Regions from separate parts of the Dyella humi genome, predicted to be linked through region 1. Evidence: predicted binding sites of a transcription regulator. Region 1 holds the regulator's gene; the other holds the start of a gene.
What was found. Region 1 encodes FliA, which starts transcription of late flagellar genes. Its sites were predicted from a motif close to TAAAGTTTNNCNNNCNNNGGCCGATAA; they were not measured.
Positions count from the first base shown of each region.

Region 2: the regulator FliA is predicted to act here: its motif matches at 1,167-1,193, upstream of motA (flagellar motor stator protein MotA).

Region 1 covers NZ_JADIKI010000023.1:1,071,992-1,075,407, reverse strand. Annotated here, with positions in the region: gene flhF (flagellar biosynthesis protein FlhF) at 1-757, shown strand, start outside; gene ISP18_RS16090 (MinD/ParA family ATP-binding protein) at 775-1,698, shown strand; gene ISP18_RS16085 (RNA polymerase sigma factor FliA) at 1,700-2,434, shown strand; gene cheY (chemotaxis response regulator CheY) at 2,522-2,929, shown strand; gene ISP18_RS16075 (protein phosphatase CheZ) at 2,926-3,416, shown strand, end outside.
Region 2 covers NZ_JADIKI010000022.1:284,609-288,024, forward strand. Annotated here, with positions in the region: gene secD (protein translocase subunit SecD) at 1-30, shown strand, start outside; gene secF (protein translocase subunit SecF) at 43-1,008, shown strand; gene motA (flagellar motor stator protein MotA) at 1,230-2,102, shown strand; partial or broken gene motB (flagellar motor protein MotB) at 2,120-2,962, shown strand; gene ISP18_RS06165 (fibronectin type III domain-containing protein) at 3,170-3,416, opposite strand, start outside.

The DNA.
Region 1 (3,416 bases):
AGACATCAACGCCGACCAAGCGCGCTACCTGCCGCTCGGTCTGCTCAGCCGCAGCCTGAAGGTCAGCGGCCGCGGTCTGGCCGACGTATGTGGCGTCACCGCGCTGGTCGGTCCCACCGGCGTAGGCAAGACCACCACCATCGCCAAGCTTGCTGCCTGCGCAGTGATGCATCACGGTCCGGTCAAAGTCGCGCTGGTCAGCACCGATCACTACCGCATCGGCGCCGCGGCGCAACTCGAGCATTACGGTCGTCTGCTGGGCGTGCGCGTGTATCCCGCCTATGACGCGGTCGGCCTCGCGCAGACGCTGCATCTGCTGCGCGATCACCACACTGTGCTGGTCGATACCGCTGGCGTGTCAGGCGCCGATCCGCGCCTGCAGCAGCAGATGGAAGTACTGCGCGAAGCCAGCGCGCACGGCGCCACGCAACTGCGTGCCTGCCTGGTGCTCGCCGCGAACGCGCAGGCACCCGCGCTGGACGAATCGGTGCGCGCGTATCTGCCGGTCAAGCCCAGCGCCTGCATCGCCACGAAGCTGGACGAAGCGCCGAGCCTCGGTGGCCTGCTTTCCGTATTGATCCGTCACGGCGTTCCACTCGATTGCACCACTGACGGCCAGCGCGTACCCGAAGACATCAGCGCTGCCGACGCGCGCGTGCTGGTGTGTCGCGCCGCGCAGCAGCAGCGCCGGCTGGGTCCGGCAGGCGATGACCTGGACATGGCCGAGCGCTTCGGTATGGCGGTGGCGGGTCTATGACGAACGAGGCATTACAAGTGAATCAGGCCGCAGGTTTGCACAGTCTGTTTTCCGGCACGCGCCCGCAGCGCGAGGAAATCGATTCGTTCCATCAGGCGGCGAGTTTGCGGCCGGTGTTACCGAGGGCGCGCATCACGCGCACCATCGCGGTGGCGGGCGGCAAGGGCGGCGTCGGCAAAACCACGGTGGCGGTGAATCTGGCGATGGCGATGGCCATGGCCGGGCGTGACGTGATGCTGCTGGATGCCGACATGGGCGTGGCCAACGTGGACGTACAGCTCGGCCTTAATCCGATGCGCCACGTGGGACATCTGCTGGAAGGGCTGTGCACGCTGCAGGATCTGGTCATGCCCGCGCAGCATGGCCTGAAGGTGATTCCGGGCGGCTCGGGCATACGCCGGTTGGCCAAGATGGGTAACGGTGAGCACGCCGCGGTGATCCGCGCCTTCGACGATCTGATCCAGCCGCCGGAATTCCTGGTGGTGGATACCGCCGCGGGTGTGGCCGACAACGTGGCGATGTTCGCCGCCGCGTCGGACGACGTGTTGATCGTGGTATGCGACGAACTGGCCTCGCTCACCGATGCGTATGCCCTGATCAAAATTCTCGCCCACGAGTTCGGCGTGCGGCGCTTCCATATCGTCGCCAACATGGTTCGCCAGGCGAGCGACGCGAAAAAACTCTACGAAAAACTGGCGCGTGTAAGCGGACGCTTCCTCGACGTAGCGCTCGACTACATGGGCATGGTGCCGCACGACGAATGGTTGCGGCAGGCGATCCGGCGCCAAGGCGCGGTGGTCGACCTGTGGCCATCCAGCCGTGCGGCGATGGGATTCAAGCAATTGGCAGGTGCGGTCGATACATGGGGGAAACCCGCGTATCCGGATCTCGGCCGAATTGCCTTTTTCAGTGGCCAGAGCATGCCGGCTGCGGGGTGGTGACATGAATGTAGCTTCGGAATATCTGCAGCTGCAACGCGAGGATGCGGATCAACTGGTGCGCAAGCATGCGCCGCTCGTGCGGCGTATCGCTTACCACCTGATGGGCCGACTGCCTCCGAGCGTTGACGTGGGAGACCTGATGCAGGCGGGCATGATCGGCTTGCTTGAGGCGGCGCGAAATTTCACGACCGATCGCGCGGCCAGCTTCGAAACGTATGCGGGTATCCGCATACGCGGCGCGATGCTGGACGAATTGCGGCGCACCGACTGGACCCCCCGTTCGGTGCATCGCAAGGTGCGCGAAGTCGCTGAAGTGGTGCGGCAGATCGAAAACGAAACCGGCGCCGATGCGGACACCGCCGAAGTGATGAAGCGTCTCGGCATGAGCGCCGAGGAGTATCACCAGGTGTTGTCCGACGCGACTAGCGCGCGGCTGCTGAGCCTTACCGCGCCGGACGACGGCGAGGGCGGCGAGGCTGGCGCGCTGGACGTGATCGACAACGACAGTTTGGGGCCGCAGGACAGCATCGAGCAGGATGGCTTGCGCGAGGCGCTGGCCGAGGCGATCGGCACGCTGCCCAAGCGCGAACAACTGGTGATGTCCCTGTACTACGAGCAGGAACTGAACCTGAAAGAGATCGGCCTGGTGCTCGGCGTAACCGAATCGCGCGTGTGTCAGATCCATGGACAGGCGCTGGTGAGGCTGCGGGCGCGGATGGGTAACTGGCGCGGTTAGCAACAAAACATATCCCCTCTCCCCGGAGGGGAAAGGAAGCAGCGGCGGGCGCCTCTTCCACACCATTGCTTTGCTGGAGAAAAGCGTTTGGACAAGAACATGAAAATCCTGGTGGTGGACGACTTCTCCACCATGCGACGAATCGTTCGCAACCTGCTGGTCGAGCTCGGTTTCAGCAACCCGCTCATCCAGGAAGCCGACGACGGCAACAACGCCCTGACGATGCTCAAGGCCAATACCTTCGACATGGTCGTGACGGACTGGAACATGCCGAACATGACCGGCATCGAGCTGCTGCAGGCGATCCGCGCCGAGCCGAAGCTGAAAGGCTTGCCGGTGCTGATGGTCACCGCCGAAAACAATCGCGAGCAGATCATCGCCGCGGCGCAGGCCGGTGTGAACGGCTACATCGTCAAGCCGTTTACCGCCGCCACGCTCAAGGAAAAGCTGGACAAGATCTTCGAGCGCCTTGCCGCCAGTGGAGCTTCCGCATGAATGCCGCCATGACCACCGCCGTAAACGAGGGCCTTCCGCCGGAAGTGCTCAATCTTCTCACCAGCAAGGATGGCGCCGCATTCGAACAAGCGCTGGACGCGATGGTGCGCCAGCGCGAGCAACATTTGTTCCGTGCCCTTGGCGTGCTTGCGCGCGATCTGCACGGCGCTGTATCGCGCCTCGGCAGCGACCTGGCCAACGAGGGCGTGCCCGACAGCATGGTCGATGCGCGCAACCATCTGGCCGAGGTGCTGGAGATGAGTTCCAAGGCCGCGCATCGCAGCCTTGATTTCGTCGACCGTATTCGTCCGGAAGCCGAGGCGCTATCCAACAACGCCAGTGCTGTGCTGGATTTCAACAGCAGCGAAACCGATCCGGCTGCTGTGCTGGCGCGCCAAGCGCAGGTGTTCGCCAGCGCCTGCAGCGAGGGCCTCAACGACATGGTGCTGGTGCAGTCCTGGCAAGACCTGGCCGGCCAGCGCGTGAA
Region 2 (3,416 bases), on a different contig from region 1:
GGCCGCAAGCTCAAGACGCTGTCGGTGTAATCGGAGACGCTCATGGAAATTTTCAGCCACAACAGCAACGTCCACTTCCTGGGTCTCCGCAAGATCAGCATCGGTATTGCGATTTTGCTGATGGTCGCCTCGATCGCTCTGCTCGCGACGCGCAGTCTGAACTACGGGCTGGACTTCACCGGCGGCGTGAGCGTGGATGTCACCTACGACAATCCCGTGTCGGTCGAGGATGTCCGCAGTGCTTTGGACAAGGGGGGCATCGAAAACGCCACCGTGCAGAGCGTCGGCGGCACCCGTCAGGTGTCCCTCCGCTTTCAGCCGAAGGACGATAAGCACAATGTGCAGCAAGAGGGCAAATCTCCCAATCTCGACCTGATTTCGAACGACGTTGCCAAGTCCCTGCAGACCGCACGTCCCGACGCCAAGATCGCCGGCAAGAACTATGTCGGCCCGCAGGTGGGTGAACAGTTGCGTAGCGATGGTGTCACGGCAGCGATCTTCGTGATTATCGGCATCGGCCTGTATCTGTGGATTCGCTTCGAGCGCCGCTTTGCAATCGCCGCGCTCGCCACCGAAGTGCATGACGTGCTGGTCACCCTGGGCGTGATCTCGCTAGTGCAGCGCGAATTCGACCTTACCGTGCTGGCCTCGGTGTTGGCGGTGATCGGCTACTCGATCAACGACAAGGTGGTGGTGTTCGACCGTATCCGCGAATTGTTCCGCTCATCGCGCAAGGCCGATCCGGAAGAAGTGCTGAACCGCTCGATCAACAGCACGCTGTCGCGAACCATCATCACCTCGCTGTTCACCAGTATCGCGATGGCGGCGCTGTATTTCTTCGGTGGTCCGTCGGTGCACGGTTTTGCGGTGACCATGCTGATCGGTATTCTGGTCGGTACGCTGTCATCGATCTTCGTGGCCAGCCCAATTCTGCTGTGGCTGGGCGTGTCCAAGAAGGACCTGATGCCGGTGAGCAAGGAAAATCCGGAGCTGGCACGCCGTCCGTAACTCCTCATGATCTGTGTGTACAAACGGCCCGGACTTCCGGGCCGTTTGTGTTTGCCGCGTAGGTTTTGTTTTTTGTTGTCACGCAGCTGACGTATACGGTCAGCGAGGTGACAAAAATTTGCGCTTGATCTGCATCACAAAGCGCGCATTTTTCCATCTCAATTTCGGACGCCATCGGTCGATAAACAGGGGAAGACATTGCTGTCCTGAATGGAGTCCCCATGCTTGTCCTGATCGGTTCCCTTGTGGTGCTTTCCTGCGTGCTGGGCGGGTATCTGCTTTCGCATGGTCACATCCTTGCACTATGGCAGCCGAGCGAGCTCATGATCATCGGCGGAGGCGCCATCGGCGCGTTCCTGTCGGCCAACCCATTGAAGATTGTGAAGGGCGCGCTGCAGAACGTCGTCGCGCTGTTCAAAGGGCCGACGTATCGCAAGCAGGATTTCGTTGACCTGCTGGCACTGCTGTACGACATCTTCGGCGTGATGCGCAAGCAAGGCCTGCTCGGCCTGGAATCGCATATCGAAGATCCGCAGTCGAGTCCGATATTCACCGCCTATCCGCGCCTGGTGAAAGAACACAACCTAATCGAATTCACCACCGATTGTTTGCGATTGATGGTGGGCGGTAACATGAATCCGCACGAGCTGGAGCAATTGCTGGAAGTGGAGCTGGAAACCCACCAGCACGAAGCGGAAGCGCCCGCATTGGCGGTGATGAAATTGGCCGATGCCTTGCCGGGCTTCGGCATTGTGGCGGCGGTACTCGGCATCGTTACCACCATGTCGCAGCTTGGCGGCGATACTTCGCAGATCGGCGAACACATTGCCGGCGCGCTAGTGGGAACGTTCCTGGGCATTCTGCTGTGTTACGGCTTCGTCGGCCCGCTGGGCGCGGCAATGGAAAGCCGCGTGCAGGAGGACGGCCGCGCGTTCGAATGCGTGAAGGTCGCGTTGCTTGCCTGCTTGCGCGGTTACAACCCAAAGGTGTCGGTGGAATTCGCACGTAAGACCTTGTCGCCGCAGATGCGGCCCAACTTCCAGGATTTTGAGGAGCACCTCAAGGACGCGACCCGCGCGGGGGCGGCGGCGTGAGCGAACAAGATCGCGACATGCTGATCGTGGTGCGTCGGGCGCGGCGCAAAAAACACGGTCATCACGGTGGTGCGTGGAAAGTGGCATATGCCGACTTTGTCACGGCGATGATGGCGTTCTTCCTGGTGATGTGGCTGATCGGCGTGGGCACGCGCCAGCAGCGCGCGGCCATCGCCGAATACTTCAAGAATCCCAGCATGGTGCAAGGCAATGCGACGATTGCGCCGCCCGGCAAGATCGGTCCGGGCGGAGCGAGCGACAGCATGATCAAGCTGGGTGGTGCGATGGACATGCCGCATGGCCCCGGCAAGGATCGCCGCGCTGCTTCGCGCGCGGATGCGGCGGACGTGGAAAAGCAGGCGCGCGAACATGAAAAGCAGCGACTGGAAAACCTGATGCAGCAATTGCGCGCCGCCATCGAGAAAAGTCAGGCGCTGGAACCCTTCAAGGATCAATTGCTACTCGACATTACGCCCGAAGGTTTACGCATCCAGATTGTCGACAAACAGAACCGGCCGATGTTCGATACCGGCAGCGCGACACTCGAGCCCTACACCGTGGCGATATTGCACGAACTGGCGGGCTTCATCGACCAGGCGCCGAACAAGGTCAGCATCTCCGGGCATACCGACGACGCGCCATACAGCGGCGAAAGCCATTACAGCAATTGGGAGCTCTCCGCCGATCGCGCCAACGCCGCGCGGCGTGCATTGCTGGGCGGCGGTTTGATGGAAGACAAGATCGCACGCGTCGTCGGGTTGGCCGCCTCCGTGCCATTCGACAAGGCCAACCCCAGTAATCCGATCAATCGGCGCATCAGCATTATCATGATGACCAAGCAGGCACAGGATGCGGCGCTGTTGCAGGAGCAGGCGGATGCTGCGCCGGTGCCATCTTTGCCCGCTACGGGTACACCAAACGCGCCATAGGTTGGGGTGATAACCCCAACTTTGCCATGCGTGGTTTTACGTTGAGGTTTGCGTATTTGGGTTCGGCCATGCTTCGCCCCAAACTCCATTCTGGATGGCTGTGATGCTCATGGTTCCAGCAACTCTGACTTACAACCATCAAGGAAGTATTACATTCGCTAGCGTTGCTGATATTCCTGGCCCCGCGCTGTTAATTGCCCACAGGGTAATGGTGTAGTTGCCTGATGAAAGCCCATCAAAAACGATTTGAGTTGTCTGATTGTTTCCGGGGAGGGAGAAAAACTTTGGGTCACCGCCCGACGTTGGCTGAGCAATGCCTACGTACTCGAAAATCGGCGCTTCTTTCGTATCTGAGGGTGGCTTGAAGTTAATGACAGCTTTACCC